Regions from separate parts of the Arthrobacter sp. YA7-1 genome, predicted to be linked through region 1. Evidence: riboswitches for the same ligand, from Rfam matches in the RefSeq annotation. Region 1 holds a riboswitch; each other region holds the start of a gene.

Region 1 (5,398 bases):
AGGGCTCGGAACGACAACAAATGCCAGTTAGTTGGGTTGTCGGCCCCGTGCCATAGGCTGGGGGAATGCAAAAGCAGCGCGTTGTGTTCGTCCATGGAGCAGGCACATTCGGCGCTGCCGCGTGGCCGAAACAACATGGCATGGCGCTGCAGTACGATGCGCTCTTCCTGAAACGCCACGGCTTCGATGCGCAGGCCGAGCCTTTGGAATCCGACGTTGCCGCCGATGTGGACATCATCCTCGAGTGCCTTGGAGCGCGGGAGGCCGCGTCAGCCCCCGGGCCGGCGCGCGGCGGCCACGTCGTGGCGCATTCCCAAGGCGCGATTTCCGCGATGTTGGCCGCAGTGGAACGGCCGGACCTGGTCCGGTCGCTCGTGCTCGTGGAACCGGCTTGTCTCTCATTGACGGCCGAATTGCCGGCCACCGCGGCTTACCGGGCACTCATGGAGCCGTTGTTCCGGGTCCGGCACGAACTCAGCGATGACGATTACCAGCGCGAATTCGTCCGCCGCGCGTTTTCCTCGGAGGCGGCGGTTCTCAGCACCCCCGAGGCCCGGCGTACCGCCCGGCGGTTGCGGCTCCAGGCAGCGCCGTGGGAAGCGCCCCTGCACATCGTGCCGGGAGTCCCCACGCTTGTCCTGACAGGTGGTTGGGAGCCCCTGTACGAAGAGATCGCCGGCTACTTGCAGGAAACCGGCGCCCTCCACCGCGTTGCGGCTGGAGGACACCGGCCTCATGATTCAGTTGAAGGAGACCGGATGATCCGGTCCTTCATCGCGGATGTCAGCCGCGCCGGATCAGCGCAGGCTTCCTGACGTCACTCAACGTTTTCCTGCGGGAACCTCGAGCTCGGGCAAGTAGACCTTGCCGCCGGATGCCAGGAATTCCTCGCTCTTTTCCCGCATACCGCTGTACATCTCCGCGATGGCCGCCTGGGAATCCGCCGAGCCGTATTCGTCGCGGATGTCCTGGCTGATGCGCATGGAGCAGAATTTCGGTCCGCACATGGAGCAGAAATGCGCCGTCTTGGCCGGTTCCGCCGGGAGAGTCTCGTCGTGGAACGATTCGGCCGTGACCGGATCCAATGACAGCGCAAACTGGTCACGCCAGCGGAACTCGAAGCGGGCCTTGGACAGGGCATCGTCGCGTTCATGGGCGCCGGGGTGTCCCTTCGCAAGGTCAGCGGCGTGGGCGGCGATTTTGTACGTGATCACGCCGGTCTTGACGTCGTCCTTGTTCGGCAGGCCCAGGTGTTCCTTCGGGGTGACGTAGCAGAGCATCGCGGTTCCGTAGCGCGCGATCTCCGTGGCGCCGATGGCCGAGGTGATGTGGTCGTAGCCCGGGGCAACGTCGGTCACGAGCGGGCCGAGGGTGTAGAACGGTGCGCCGTCGCACAACTCCTGCTGCCGCTCGACGTTCTCGCGGACGAGGTGGAACGGGATGTGGCCGGGGCCTTCCACCATGACCTGCACGTCGTACTTCCACGCCCGCTTCGTGAGCTCTGCGAGCGTGTCAAGCTCGGCGAACTGCGCGGCGTCGTTGGCGTCCGCCGTCGCTCCCGGACGCAAGCCGTCGCCGAGCGAGAACGCGACATCGTACTTGGCAAAGATTTCGCAGAGTTCGTCGAAATGCGTGTAGAGGAAGTTTTCCTCGTGGTGCGCCAGGCACCAGCCCGCCATGATGGAACCGCCGCGGGAAACGATGCCAGTCACGCGGTTCGCCGTCAGCGGCACGTAGCGCAGCAACACGCCGGCGTGGATGGTCATGTAGTCGACGCCCTGCTCGCACTGTTCAATGACGGTGTCGCGGAAGATCTCCCAGGTGAGCTTGTTGGCTTCACCATTGACCTTCTCAAGGGCCTGGTAAATCGGCACGGTGCCGATCGGCACGGGGGAGTTGCGGATGATCCATTCGCGGGTGGTGTGGATGTCGTCGCCCGTGGACAGGTCCATGACGGTGTCGGCGCCCCATTGGGTGGCCCACTGCAACTTGTCCACTTCTTCGGCGATGGAGCTGGTGACGGCCGAGTTGCCGATGTTGGCATTGATCTTCACCAGGAACGCCTTGCCGATGATCATCGGTTCGGATTCGGGGTGGTTGATGTTGTTGGGGATGATGGCCCGGCCGGCGGCGACTTCACTGCGGACCAGTTCCACATCGCAGTTCTCGCGAAGCGCGACGAACTGCATTTCGGGCGTCACGATGCCCTGCTTGGCGTAATGCATCTGCGTGACGGTCTTGCCCTCGACGGCGCGGCGGGGCACCGGCTGTGCGCCCTTCCACTCCGCGGAGGCGGCGCCGCGGCGCACGGCAGACTTGCCGTCGTCGAGCAGGTTCCGTTCGCGGCCGCTGTAGGCCTCGGTGTCGCCGCGGGCTTCGATCCACTCGCTGCGGAACGGCTCGAGGCCAACCACGGGATCACTTCCCGGCCCCGCGGTGCGGTACACCTGGAAAGGCGCGTTGGCCTCGCCGTTGGGGGATGGCTCCAGGGCGATTTCCGTGACCGGAACCCGGATTCCCGTCTCAGTGTCTTCCAGGAACACGAGGGAATGCGACTTGAGGGACTGGGTCACTTCTTGAGCCGATTCGTTTTGGGTAGGGCTCAGCTGTGTTTCTTTGGTGCTCAAAGGATTACTCACTTCCTTCGCCGGCATTACCCGGACAGGTTCAACGGTCGCAGGCTGCGTCAGCCCGATCTCAGCCCTTGCAAGGGCCCCCGTGTGGTCGTAGACGAAGCTACCACAGCCGGGAGTCCTTGAGACAGATGTGACCAAGGACAGACGTCACTGCCCCGGCGACGGCGCCTGAGTCTAGGGTGGAATCATGGCGGAAATCATCGAATTCAGCGGCGCCGTCCTCAGCGGGCCGGACGAGGATCTGCGCGGCCTCTGGTCGGTCGACGGACGGCTGACCTTTGTCCGACCCCTCGCGAAGCCGGACGTCGTGCTGGACGGATGGGTGGTGCCCGGCTTGGTCGACGCGCATTGCCATGTTGGCTTGGGCAAGGGCGGAGCCGTCGACGAGGAGACTGCCCGCTTGCAGGCGACGGCGGACCGGAATGCCGGGACACTCTTGATCCGCGACGCCGGTACCGCGAGTGACACACGCTGGCTGCAGCGCCGGACGGACATGCCGAGGATCATCCGGGCAGGCAGGCACATCGCGAGGCATCGGCGGTACCTTCCCGGCCTGGCCGAGGAAGTCGAACCGGAGGATCTGGTGGAGGCGGTGCGCAAGCAGGCACGGTCCGGAGACGGCTGGGTCAAGATCGTCGGGGACTGGATCGACCGCTCCGCCGGGGATCTCGGCCCGTCTTTTCCGGCGGCCATCGTCAAGGACGCCGTCGCGGCGGCGCACGACGAGGGGGCCCGGGTGACCGCCCATTGCTTCGCCGAAGGGACGATCGACGACATGCTCGACGCCGGCATCGACTGTATCGAGCACGCGACTGGTCTCCTCCCGCACCATATTCCCCGGCTGCTGGACCAAGGCGTACCGATCGTCCCCACCCTCATCAACATTGCGACGTTCCCGGACATCGCGAAGCAGGCGGAAGCGAAGTTCCCCCGTTACGCCGCCCACATGATCGCGCTCTGGGAGCGTCGGCATGAGCGGGTCCTCGAGGCGTTCGACGCCGGAGTGCGGGTATATGCCGGAACCGACGCCGGCAGCGTCATCAAGCACGGCCGGATCGGCGAGGAGATCCTGGAACTGCACCAGGCGGGCCTGCCGCCGGCCGCCGCGCTCGACGCCGCCTGCTGGTCCGCCCGCGAGTGGCTGGGTGCCGACGGCATCAGCGAAGGCGCCAGTGCCGACGTCGTGCTCTACGCAAACGATCCCCGCGCGTCCCTTGAGGCGGTGCTGAAGCCGCAATGCACCGTGTTGCGGGGACACCTTTCCGGAAGTGCCGGGCATTAGGAATAAATTGAAGCTTCAAGTAATTTAGATGTATAGAGGTTGCCGAAGGGCGGCGCCACAAAAGCCGGGAGTTACACATGACCATCACCTCCAGCCAGGATCTCCTTCCTGCCGAACTCGCCATGGGCACCGTCATGCTCAAAGTGGGGGACATGAAGCTCATGGGCGACTACTACCAACGGGCGCTCGGCCTGGACATCGTCGCCGAGCAAGACGGCGGACTCTACTTCGGCCGGCTCGGCAAGCCGTTGGTGCACCTCGCTCCCGCCCCCGGGCTCCAGATCCCTGGCCGCGGAGAGGCCGGACTCTTCCACACGGCTCTGCTCTTCGCGGACCAGTCCTCGCTCGCCGCAACTGTTGCCTCCGCAGCGCAGTACGAGCCCCACGCCTTTGTCGGCAGCGCAGACCACCTGGTCAGCGAGGCCTTCTACTTCACAGACCCCGAGGGCAACGGAATCGAGCTCTACTACGACAAGCCCCGCGAAGGCTGGGAGTGGAACGGCGGTTCGGTCGTCATGGACAGCCTGCCGCTCCCGCCGCAGCGCTACCTCCAGCAGTACCTGAGCGAAACGGCGGTGGCCGGCCAGCATGAGGCGGGCGCCGGCGTCGGGCATGTCCACCTCCAAGTGGGGGACGTCAAGACCGCCCATGACTTCTACGTCGACACCTTGGGCTTCGAGCAGACGGCCGGCTGGCACGGGCAGGCACTGTTCGTCTCCGCCGGGGGCTACCACCACCACATGGCCATGAACGTCTGGAACAGCCGCGGCGCAGGTCCGCGCAAGGACACGCTCGGTCTCGGCGAGGTGGTCATTGAAGTGCCGTCAGGCGACGACGTCGGCGCGCTCGCCGACCGCCTCAAGGTTGCCGGCATCGCCTCCCACCACGCCGGCCAGGAGCTGCGCTTCGAGGACCCGTGGCGCAACCGGCTGCGCGTCGCCGTCCGCTACGCTTGATCCGACGGTGTGGCGCATTTCGGCCGCCGCGCCGCAGCTCCGTCGCCACGAATGAATGAGAGTAGTTTCCATGGGCTTTGCTGAAATCTTTGTTGCCACCCACGATGAAGCACTCAAGAGGGCCGCTGCCCTGGAGAAGGGCAGTGACGTATCCGGCGCCGCGGTCCGGATCCCCGGAATCAGCGATTTCGAAGTAGAACAACTTGGCGACCTCGCTGGCACGGCCGTACATGCGGCTGGCGCCGACTATGAGCTCGCTTTGGTGGACGTCACCAGTGACGCCTTGCTCGGCGTCCCCGAAGCCATGGTGCGTGCCCTGTCCGAGCTGCTCAGCTACGAGACCGAGGGAGAAGGAAGCATCCTCGACGACGTCGCCGAACGCTGGGCGGCCCAAGAGGACATGCCCTTCGATGCCCAACAGTCCCGGCTGTACGTCCAGCAATTGGCGGCGCTCGCGAGCGACGTCGAAAAGGCCGAACGTGCCGGCCTCTACGTCTGGTCCGCCGAGCAGTAGAGCCGCGTTA
Region 2 (5,398 bases), 1.2 Mb from region 1:
GTGGAGCTCAGCGGGCGTTTCAACGTGCTGCGGGCCATTCCTTTCGTCGTGGTGTTCCTCGGTAAAGTGGTGGCCGCGAGCTTCCAGGTCATGTACCTGGCGGTCTTCCGGGGTCCTTCGGTAACCAACGCGGTGGTTGCTGTTCCCCTGCGCAGCCGTTCCGACCTTATGGTGACGGCCACAGGGCATGTGATTTCGCTGATTCCGGGTTCCTTGGTGGTGGAGGTGGATCGCTCGACGTCCACGCTCTACATCCATGGGCTCAATGTGCGCAACGTTGTGGACACCGCCAAACTGCGCAAGGAAGTCCAGGACACCGAAGCCTCGCTGATCCGGATCATGGGTACCCGGGCCGAAATGGACGCACTCCAGGCCGAAGGCCGGCCTGCAACGAGGGGAGCCGGCTCATGAAGGACATCGTGCTGATCGTCACGGCGGTGATTCTTAGCCTCGCGGCGGCGGGCGCAATCTACAGGATCGCCGTCGGGCCTTCGCTGCTGGACCGGGTGCTCGCCTCGGACGTGCTGCTCGCCATATTGGGCGCAGCGCTGGCCATCGACATGGCCGTCAACAGGCACCTCAACAACCTTGTGCTCCTCGTCGCCCTGACGCTGATCGGGTTCGTTGGCTCGGTGACGGTGGCCCGCTTCGTGGCCGACCGAAGGGGACAAGTCAATGACTCCTAATGCCACCGGAGTTGACGCAGTGATCGATGTGGTCACGGCAGTGCTGCTGATTGTTGGTGCGCTGATGTCATTCGGCGCGGCAATCGGCCTGTTGCGGTTCCCGGACCTGATGAGCCGCATGCACGCAGCCACCAAGCCCCAAGTGCTCGGGTTGTTCCTTGTCTTGGCGGCCATCGGGCTTCAGATGCGCGAATGGTGGGTGTGGCCGATCCTGGCCGTCGCCTGGATCTTCCAACTGCTGACCGTGCCCGTGTCCGCACACATGGTGGGCCGCGCAGGCTACCGGACCAAACACCTCCACCCCGAGCTGCTGAGCATAGACGAACTCGAGGCTGTGGTGGTGCGGGCAGCCGGTCAACGGGCAGCGGAGAAAGCCCAGGAAGCGGCTTCGGAAATGCGCCCCACCGGGAGCACGCGCGACGACGGGAGGAGTGCCCGGGAGAGCGGCAACGCCCGCGACGCCCGGGATAGCGGGAGCGCGGGCGCTAACGACGGGCCGTCCGCTTAGACGACGTCCTGTGTCTTTTCGAAGTGCGAGATGGCGCGCTTCGTACCCCGCCCCGCTACAACCTGGATGACGGCGCTCACAGCGGCGGAAATCAGGGCGAAGGTCAGGGCGGAACGCAGGCTCGCTTCCATGTCGTCGTTGCCCTTGGGTGGCTTGTTGCCTGTGGTTTTTTCCCACAGGGCGTTGACGAGCTTGGTGCCGGCAAAGCCTGCGCCGATGCTTACTCCGGTACCGAGCAGTTTGAAGAAGAAGTTCATTCCGGGACTCCTTGCGGGAGGAAACAGGACCGTCCCCAGCCTAACCCCACTTCAGGGCAGTTCCGGAGCATCGGATGGCGGCTGGTGCCTCAGCCGGAAGAACTCCTGCAGGGCCCCCGGCTTTGGACGCACGGGAACGATGTCCCGGCTCTCCCCCAGCACCGCTTCCATCGTGCCGAGGGCGAGGAGCTCATCCAGCAGCGCCAAGGTGGGCGGCATGAGCTTGAGCGTTCCGGCGGCTTCGGCATCAAGGATTGCGCGGACCGGCATCCACAGGGAGGATGACGCTTCCGTGGTCTGGTGCCTTGGCTCGGCACCGGAAACCGGGCAGGCAAGGTAGAAGTAGGTGTCGAAGCGCTTGGGCTGGTCTGCCGGGGTGACCCAGTTGGCCCACGGACGGAGGGTGGCGGCGTCGAGCTTCACCCCGGCCTCTTCGAAAACCTCGCGCTGTGCGGCCGCCAGTACGCGGCCGGCGTTGAAGCGGGCGGAAGAGGGCTCGACGGCGATGCTGCTCCGGTGCCACGCGGCAGCGTGCCGCTCCACGACGTCGTCCGCGAAGTCCCAGCCGGAGCTGTCCGATTGGTCCACCCGCCCGCCGGGGAAAACGACCATTCCCGCGGCAAAGTCCATCGTGGTCACCCGGTGCTGGACGAACACTTCCAAAGCGCGCGCCGCATCTTGAAAGCCCTCCGGAACCGCGGCGTCGCGGACCAGGATCACGCTCGCGGCGAGTCTCGGTTCGGCCGTGCTGTTCGCTTCGTCAATCCCTGCCAAGACCGCTCCTTTGCCTGCGCTTCTGCGTCACATTCTGCTGGATCATTCTCCCAGTTTCCGCGGCAGCCCGCGTCATTCCGGGCAGGACTGCGCCCAACCCGCGAGTGATCCAGCAGAATCCGCCGATTCGCGTTCCGGCACAGCGCCCGCAACCCCGTCAAGGTGTAAACTGAACCACGCCCAAAAGGGCGGATTGATAACGACAGGGGAGCGCCGCCGTCGGGCTCGCAGCAATGCGGCACGGAGGACGGGCGCTGAGAGTGCGGACAGCCGCAGACCCTCGAACCTGATCCGGCTAGTACCGGCGCAAGGGAGTCGAGTTCTCATAGTGTCCGGAACCGGCGCGGCGGAAGCCGCCCGCAGGAAACCGGAAACACTTTCCCCTCCTGTTCCTCAGGAGGACAAAATGACTGGTATTTCTGCAAAGCGGGGCCTCACCAAGCCTGCCTACAATTGGCGCGTCGTGGACATTGTCGTGGCGGCGCTGATCTCCATCGCCGGTGGCGTGATCTTCTGGGCATGGGACCAGATGGCTCTGGTTGCCACGCCTATGTCCGCCGGCTACCCGCCCCTGAGCGGCCTGATCGCCGGCGGGTGGATGATTCCGGCAGTCTTGGGCATGCTCATCGTGCGCAAGCCCGGTGCTGCGATTTTCTGCGAGACGGTGGCTGCCACCAGTGAGCTCATCATGGGTTCGCAGTACGGCACCACGGTGCTGATCTCGGGCCTGCTCCAGGGCCTCGGCGCGGAACTCATCTTCCTGGCCTTCATGTACAAGAAGTTCAACCTGCCGGTGTCACTGCTGGCCGGTGCCGGCGCGGGCCTGTTCTGCGGCCTCAACGATTCCTTCCTGCCGTGGGGCTGGAACATCGCCTACGAACCCGTCGACAAGCTCGCGTACATCGTGTTCTGCACCATTTCCGGTGCCGTTATTGCCGGAGCTTTGTCCTGGGTTGCGACACGCGGCCTGGCCAAGACGGGTGTCCTGAGCGCGTTCGCGTCCCGCAAGGCCGCTTCGGAGCCCGTCTTTTCCTGATGCCCAGTCCTGATTCCGGCACCCCTGCTGCGGTGCGACCCGCCGCCATTTCCGCCCAAGGCTGGGGCTGGCGGCACGCCGGCCGCACCACGCAGGCCATCCATGCCCTCGACCTGGACATCCGCCCGGGCGAGCGCGTGCTCCTGCTCGGCCCCTCGGGCGCGGGCAAGTCGACGCTCCTGCATGCACTGGCCGGTGTGCTGGGCGAGGAAGGGGACGACGCCGACGAGACCGGCTCGTTGCTGGTGGACGGCGTGTCGCCGAAGGCCCAGCGGGGCCGTGCCGGACTCATGCAGCAGGACCCGGAAACCCAGGTGGTGCTTTCCCGGTTGGGCGACGACGTCGCGTTCGGTGCCGAGAACCTCTGCGTGCCGCGGGAAGAGATCTGGAAGCGCGTCGGTGAAGCGCTCGACGACGTCGGGCTGCGGAATAGCGCGAGCGGCAACTTTGCGCTCGACCACCCGACGTCGGCCCTCTCCGGCGGGCAGAAACAGCGCCTTGCGCTGGCCGGCATCCTGGCGATGCGGCCGGGATTGATCCTGCTGGACGAGCCGACCGCCAACCTGGACCCCGCCGGCGTGCTGGAGGTCCGTGACGCCGTGGGCCGCTGCCTCGACAAGACCGGCGCCACGTTGGTGGTGGTGGAGCACCGGGTCTCCGTCTGGAAAGACCTCGTGGACCGGATCGTGGTGCTCCAGCCTGGCAGTTCTTCCTCTGCGGGGGGCTCGACGCCGGCGGTTCTCCTGGACGGCGATCCCGAGACGGTGCTGGTTCAGGCAAGGGACATGCTCATTGCTGCGGGCGTCTGGGTGCCCGGGTACGTCCCGGCCACCCGGCCACGTTCGGGTACAGCGGCCGGCTCGGGGGCCGGCTTCGAGGCGGGGAGCTCCGGGGCGTCGGGAGGGGAGTTGCTCCTCGCCACCCGGGAGCTCGCAGTGTCCCGTGAACGGTCGCGGCGCCGGGGTTTCACGACGATCCCGCCGCTTCCCGTGCAGTCCGGTCTCGACGCCGAGGTGCTCGCCGGGCAGGCACTGACCATCACGGGCCCCAACGGCGCCGGAAAATCCACCTTCGCCTTGACCCTCGCGGGGCTGCTGGCGCCGGTGTCCGGCGCGGTGACTGCCGCCGTCGGGCTCAGCGACGGCGCCGGCACGGACCCGTTCAAGTGGAAGGCCCAGCAGTTGATCTCGCGCATCGGGACGGTCTTCCAGGAGCCGGAGCACCAGTTTGTCACCGGCCGCGTGCTCGACGAGCTCATGTTCGGCCCCAAGCACCTTGGCCACGGCGAGGAGCGGGTGGACGAATTGCTGGAGCGTCTGCGCCTTCGGCATCTGGTGGACGCCAATCCGTACACGCTCTCCGGGGGCGAAAAGCGCCGGCTGTCCGTGGCCACGGTGCTCGCCGCGCACCCCCGGGTCCTGGTGCTGGACGAGCCCACCTTTGGCCAGGACGCGAACACGTGGGCTGAGCTTGCCTCGTTCCTGTCCGAACTGCTCGATGCAGGAACCTCCGTTGTGTCGGTGACTCACGATCGGGAATTCAGCTCCGTCCTGGGTGGCACCGAGATGCGGCTCGAGCCTGCGCTCCGGGGCGGGGCCCGGCAGGAAGCAGGTGCGGCATGAGGGAAGCCTTGACACTGCGCGGCAACAATGCCCTCCTGACACGCGCCAATCCGTTGGCCAAGTTCGTGTCGGTCTTCCTGATCACCCTGGTGCTGGCGTTGTCCATCGACCTGGTGTCGGCTTCGACGGCGCTCTTGGGCGAACTGGCGTTGTTCCCGCTCGCGGGCCTTACCGTGCGTTTGCTCTGGCAGCGCGGCTGGCCGTTGATCATCGCGGCGATACTGGGCGGCTGGAGCACAGCGATCCTGTCGGCTGGCAGCGGCAGGACACTGCTCGACGTCGGGATCTGGTCAATCAGCGAAGGCTCGCTCCAGCTGGGAGTCGGCTTCATGCTGCGCGGCCTTGCCATAGCGCTTCCGGCCATCCTCCTGATGAGTTGCACCGACCCCACCGATCTTGCCGATGCGCTGGCACAGAAGGCGAAACTGCCGCACCGTTTTGTCCTGGGTACCTTGGCCGCGCTGCGGCTCGTGGGGCTCATGGCGGAGGAGTGGCAGACCATCGGCATGGCCCGG
Region 3 (5,398 bases), 390 kb from region 1:
GATGCCGCGTGCGGCGACGTCGGTGGCCACGAGGACGTCCACCTTGTTGTTGCGGAAGGCCCGGAGGGCCTGTTCGCGGGCGCCCTGGCCCAAGTCGCCGTGAATGGCGGCGGCCGCGAAGCCGCGGTCCACGAGTTCCTCGGCAACCTTGGCCGCGGTGCGCTTGGTCTTGGTGAAGATGATGGTCCGGCCGCGGCCGCGGGCCTGCAGGATGCGGGCGACGACCTCCACCTTGTCCATGCTGTGGGCACGGTAGATGAGCTGCCGGATGTCGCGCTTCGTCAGGCCTTCGTCGTCCGGGTCGGCGGCACGGATGTGCGTGGGCTGTGTCATGTAGCGGCGCGCCATGGCGATGACCGGGCCAGGCATAGTGGCCGAGAAGAGCAGGGTCTGGCGGACGGCGGGTGTGCCGGCAATCAGGGTCTCTACGTCGGGGAGGAAGCCGAGGTCAAGCATCTCGTCTGCTTCGTCGAGAATCACCATGCGAACATTCTTGAGGTTCAGGTGCTTCTGCTTGTACAGGTCGATCAGGCGGCCGGGAGTGCCGACAACAACCTCGACGCCCTTTTGCAGGGCTTCGATCTGGGGCTCGTAAGCGCGGCCGCCGTAGATGGTGGCGATGCGGGCATTGCGTTTCCGTGATGCCGTCTGGAGGTCGTTTGCCACCTGGACGGCGAGTTCGCGGGTAGGAACAATCACCAGGGCCTGGGGCGCACCCGGGACTGCGAGCTTCTCGTGGCCGGCGTCGCCCGGTCCGACGACGCGCTGCAGCGCCGGGATGCCGAAGCCGAGGGTCTTTCCGGTACCGGTCTTGGCTTGGCCGATGATGTCGTGACCGCCCAGGGCGACCGGGAGGGTCATGGCCTGGATGGGGAACGGGTGGGTGATTCCGGCGTCGGCGAGGGATTCGACGATGTCTGCGCGGACGTTGTAGTCGGCGAAGGTCTTTTCCGCGATCTCGTGGGGTGTTTCATCCGAGGAAATGGTTTCCTCGGGTTCGATCGTTTCGGTTCCGTCTGTCAGAACTTCATGGGTGTGCAATTCACTCACAGTGGAGTTTTCCTTATTCATTTGGGCTGCGCTGCGTGCTCAACGGTTGTGGCAGGGCCGTTCCGGAGCACGGATGGGCGCAAGCAAATCCAGTGGAAGCCGATCGCGGGCTATCTAAATACTGGCACTGGGGACCAGCTGGTGTATCTCAAGATCGCGTAGGGGCGGGCTTGTTGATGTCAAAAAATGAACTGAATCAACGACCGGGCATCCATTACTACTTACACAGTCTAGCGTCTGGGGACAATAAACCCCGGATCGCGGTCCCGGGCCCGCGAACGAAGTGCGCTACGGGAGGAGCTCGAAGGTGATTTGGCGGGTGGCAATGTCCGCGTGAAGCAGTTTCACGCGGACCTTCGTTCCGGACTCCATTTCGCCATCGCAACGAGCGGTGACCGCGGGCTCGGCGATCTGCACGACACCGTAGGGGCCGTGCTGGGCTCCGTTCCCGTTGCCGTTTCCGTTGTTGCCGTTGTGGCTGTTCCCGTTGCCGTTTCCGTTGTTTTTGGCGGGCTTCGATCCGGAAATCACCACGGCGTCGAATTCCTGTCCGATGTGGTTGACAAGGAGCGCTGCCTCCACCGTGTCCAGGGCCAGGTGCTCCATTTTCGCGGCCAGCTGGTCGGATGACGCCATGATCTCGGGCAGGCTCGGCAAAGCGTCCCGGGCCCATGCTGGTATCTCGGTTCCATTGCTGAGCGCCTCGCAGATGACCAGGACAAATCGATCGACCAGGCGGCGCAACGGAGCGGTGGTGTGGGCATAGGGTGCCCCGATGGCGGACTGCATCACGCTGTCCGGGACCTCGCCGTCGAAAGGCGTGTAACCGGCACCACGGAAAAGCAGTCCCGCTGAATGGAGGATGGCCAGTTGCCGGGGGTCCTTGGCATCGAGGCTCCGCAGGTACTCGCCATAGCTGGTCCCTTCGGTCCAAGGTTTGCCAAGCGCCCCGGTTTGCCGTTTGAAATGGAGCAACGAACGCTCATCGGGGGCGGGCATGGTCCGTAGGATTCCCACTTTGCCGTCGAGCATCAGCTGGGCGGCTGCCATCCCGGTCATGAGCGAAATCTGGGCGTTCCAGTCCTCCACCGGCAGCGAGGGAGCTGCGACGATCCTGTAGCCCTCGCCGTCGGGCAGCTGCACGATTTCCTGCTCAGGCATGTTCAGGCTGGCTCCGCCGCGGCGGCGTTCGAGTTCCACCCGCTTGAGTCCGACCTCCTTGAGGAGCTGGAGGACGGGATCGGCCGCGCCGGAATCGATCTCCGCCTGCACGCCTTTGTAGTCGAGCTTGGCGCGGCTGCGTACGCTTGCCCGACTCACAGAGACGGTGCGGAACTCCGCTTCGGCGTCGAGTTCGAAGTCCCACACGAACGCGCCGCACGTCTGGCCGGCCAACAGGCTTCCGGCGTGCTCGCTGATGATCTCGGGGTGCAGCGGTATGCGGCCGTCCGGGGCATAGTACGTTTGCCCGCGGTGGCGGGTTTCGGCGTCGAGCGCTCCTCCCGGGGGCACGAAGGAGGGCACATCGGAGATGGCGTAGAGGACCCTGTAACCATCGCCGGACCGGTCGATGAAGAGCGCCTGATCGAGATCCGTGGAAGAGGCCGGGTCGATCGTGATGAACGGAACGTCCGTGAGGTCCTGCACCGGCAGGGTGTGTCCGGAAACCGCCGCTTCGGCGTCGCGCAGCGCTTCAGCGGGATAGCCTGCAGGCAGCTCGAGTTCAGTCCGAAGCGCCGCCAGTGCTTCCGCGAGCTGATTCGACGTTTCACTGACATTCGGGGCTATCCGCTGATGTGACACGAAAGTCAGGGTAACTCCAAAATCTTTCGGCGTCTCGCTAGGCCGCCGCAGCGTCAAGGGCGGCCAGGAGTGCCTGGGCTGCCGCCGTCGGATCCTCTGCCTCGGTGATGGCGCGGACCACTACGATGCGGCTTGCACCGGCCTCCACTACCTCTTCGACGTTGCCCAGATCGATGCCCCCGATCGCGAACCAGGGGAGCACCACGCCGCCGACTGTCTCAGCGTCTGCCTGCTTCACCGCGCTGGCGGCGTACTTCACCAGATCGAGCCCGACGGCGGAGCGTCCCGGCTTGGTAGGGGTGGCCCACACCGGCCCGACGCAGAAGTAGTCCAGGCCGCTGCGGCCGGGGGACGCGGCGATGGCCGCGTCGATCTGTTCCGGCGTGTGCGTGGAGAGGCCGATGATGGTGGGGTCGTGGAGCAGCTTCCGGGCCGAGCGCAGCGGAATGTCCTTTTGGCCGATATGGAACACCGGTGCACCCGAGAGGGAAGCGACGTCCGCCCGGTCGTTGACTGCCCAGAGACGGCCGTGACGGTGCGCCACGGATTGCAGGATCTCCAGGAGTTCCAGTTCCTCGGCGGCTTCAATCGTCTTGTCACGCAGCTGGATGATGTCCACGCCGCCCTCGAATGCGGCATCGACAAATTGCTCAAAATCACCCTGTTGCTTGCGGGCGTCGGTGCAGAGGTACAGGCGGGCGGTGGTGTGGACATCGTGCTGGGTCATGGAAACAGAGTAGTTCCTCTAAACTGGGCTGGTACCGCGGGAGCCGCGGCGGCGGTCACAATCGCCGCGCGGCTGAGAGGGCTTCAGCGCCGACCGCTTGACCTGATCCGGCTAGTACCGGCGTAGGGAAGGACTCCATGGAAGAAGCAAACACCCGGAACGGGCCCCTCCACGCGGATGTCGCGGTGATCGGGGGCGGTGTCATTGGCCTCGGCATCGCGGGGGAAGCCCGCAGATCCGGCCGTTCGGTTGCCCTCATCGATCCCGCACCGGCCAGCGGCGCTACGTTCGCGGCAGCGGGAATGCTGGCGCCCGTCAGCGAATTGCACTACCAGGAAGAGGACCTCCTGGAGCTCATGCTCGAATCATCGGCGTTGTGGCCGGGCTTCGAACGCAATGTGACCGGCTCAAGCGCCGGGCGCGGCACGGGTTACCGCACGACGCCGACTCTCGCCGTCGGTGCGGACGCCGCGGACCGCCGGGCGCTCGCCGACCTTCGGGACGTCCAGCTCGCCCATGGCCTGGTGGTGGAATCCGTTCCGTTGCGCGAGGCGCGGGAGCGCGAGCCGCTCTTGAGCCCGCAGATTTCCTGTGCTTTCGATATCCCGGGCGATCACCAAGTGGATCCGCGCCGGCTCTCGGCCGCGATTCTCGCCGCCTTGGCAAACCACCAGCCCGGCGATTCGAGCTGGATCGCGGAGGCAGGAGACGGGTTTGCGGTCCACGACACTGCGGCGGGCCTCCTGTGGGAGGACGGGCGCGTCGTCGGGACGGTGCTCGGCTCGGGCGCCAAAGTTCTCGCCACGGAAACAGTAGTAGCCAACGGACTTGATGCTGCCCGCTTGAACGGCCTGCCGGATGGATTGTCGCTGCCATTGCGTCCCGTGTACGGCGACATACTGCGGTTGCGCGTCCCGGAGCATCTGCAGCCCCTTGTCACCGCCACCGTCCGTGGGATGGTGCGCGGAGTGCCCGTGTATATCGTTCCCCGCGACGACGGGACCGTGGTGATCGGCGCAACGCAACGCGAAGACGGTTTGTCGGCGTCCGGGGGAGGAGCCAACCCGGTGTCAGCAGGCGGCGTGTACCAATTGCTCCGCGACGCCCAGGTACTGGTTCCGGCTGTCGCCGAACTGGAACTCCTCGAAGCGACCGCCCGTGCCCGCCCTGGCACACCGGACAACGCACCGCTGTTGGGCCGTGTCGAAGGTCGCGAAGGAACCGTGCCCGGCCTCATCGTGGCCAGCGGCTTCTTCCGGCACGGCGTGCTCCTCACCCCGGCAGCGGCGAAAATCTGCGTCGGACTCATGGATGGCACCGTCGATCCGCGGTGGAACAAATTCCGCCCGGACCGCTTCTCCCGCCCGCTGTCTGCAGCAAGGGCATCCACAGGCGGCCCGTCGGCCGACACCCCACATCTCCTTCCGAAGGACCACGCATGAACATCAAATTGAACGGCGCAGACCACACACTGAGCGACGGCGCGTCCGTGACCACACTCGTCAGCCACATCACCGGACGGGTTGTGGACCCCAGCGGCCAGGCGGCCGACGGACGCAAGATCGGCGTCGCCGTCGCACGCAATTCCGAAGTGGTGCCGCGCAGCCAGTGGGCTGCCACCGCGCTCGCAGAGGGCGACGAACTCGAAATCGTGACCGCAGTACAGGGAGGCTGAACCATGACCACAGCAAGCACTCACGCAGCAAGCACCCGAACCGACGCCCTGGTAATCGATGGTGTTGAGTTCGGTTCGCGCCTCATCATGGGAACCGGCGGAGCCCCGAGCCTGGACGGCCTGGGAGCAGCTCTGTTGGCCTC

What was found. Region 1 has a riboswitch for thiamine pyrophosphate ahead of thiC (phosphomethylpyrimidine synthase ThiC). Riboswitches for the same ligand answer to the same signal wherever they lie in the genome.
Region 2: linked by a shared signal. The riboswitch ahead of OIT41_RS18275 (ECF transporter S component) and the one ahead of thiC (phosphomethylpyrimidine synthase ThiC) in region 1 are both predicted to bind thiamine pyrophosphate.
Region 3: linked by a shared signal. The riboswitch ahead of thiO (glycine oxidase ThiO) and the one ahead of thiC (phosphomethylpyrimidine synthase ThiC) in region 1 are both predicted to bind thiamine pyrophosphate.

What each region holds. Positions count from the first base shown of each region.
Region 1 covers NZ_CP110114.1:2,670,846-2,676,243, reverse strand. The annotation lists gene OIT41_RS12565 (alpha/beta fold hydrolase) at 66-815, shown strand; gene thiC (phosphomethylpyrimidine synthase ThiC) at 822-2,627, opposite strand; TPP riboswitch at 2,623-2,730, opposite strand; gene OIT41_RS12555 (amidohydrolase family protein) at 2,824-3,918, shown strand; gene OIT41_RS12550 (VOC family protein) at 3,996-4,874, shown strand; gene OIT41_RS12545 (hypothetical protein) at 4,945-5,388, shown strand.
Region 2 covers NZ_CP110114.1:3,910,477-3,915,874, reverse strand. The annotation lists gene OIT41_RS18300 (Na+/H+ antiporter subunit E) at 1-411, shown strand, start outside; gene OIT41_RS18295 (monovalent cation/H+ antiporter complex subunit F) at 408-686, shown strand; partial or broken gene mnhG (monovalent cation/H(+) antiporter subunit G) at 676-1,056, shown strand; gene OIT41_RS18285 (DUF4235 domain-containing protein) at 1,191-1,451, opposite strand; gene OIT41_RS18280 (NUDIX hydrolase) at 1,503-2,225, opposite strand; TPP riboswitch at 2,420-2,556, shown strand; gene OIT41_RS18275 (ECF transporter S component) at 2,632-3,261, shown strand; gene OIT41_RS18270 (ABC transporter ATP-binding protein) at 3,261-4,883, shown strand; gene OIT41_RS18265 (energy-coupling factor transporter transmembrane component T family protein) at 4,880-5,398, shown strand, end outside.
Region 3 covers NZ_CP110114.1:3,057,200-3,062,597, reverse strand. The annotation lists gene OIT41_RS14285 (DEAD/DEAH box helicase) at 1-1,050, opposite strand, end outside; gene OIT41_RS14280 (RNB domain-containing ribonuclease) at 1,339-2,853, opposite strand; gene thiE (thiamine phosphate synthase) at 2,891-3,580, opposite strand; TPP riboswitch at 3,607-3,726, shown strand; gene thiO (glycine oxidase ThiO) at 3,718-5,022, shown strand; gene thiS (sulfur carrier protein ThiS) at 5,019-5,255, shown strand; gene OIT41_RS14260 (thiazole synthase) at 5,259-5,398, shown strand, end outside.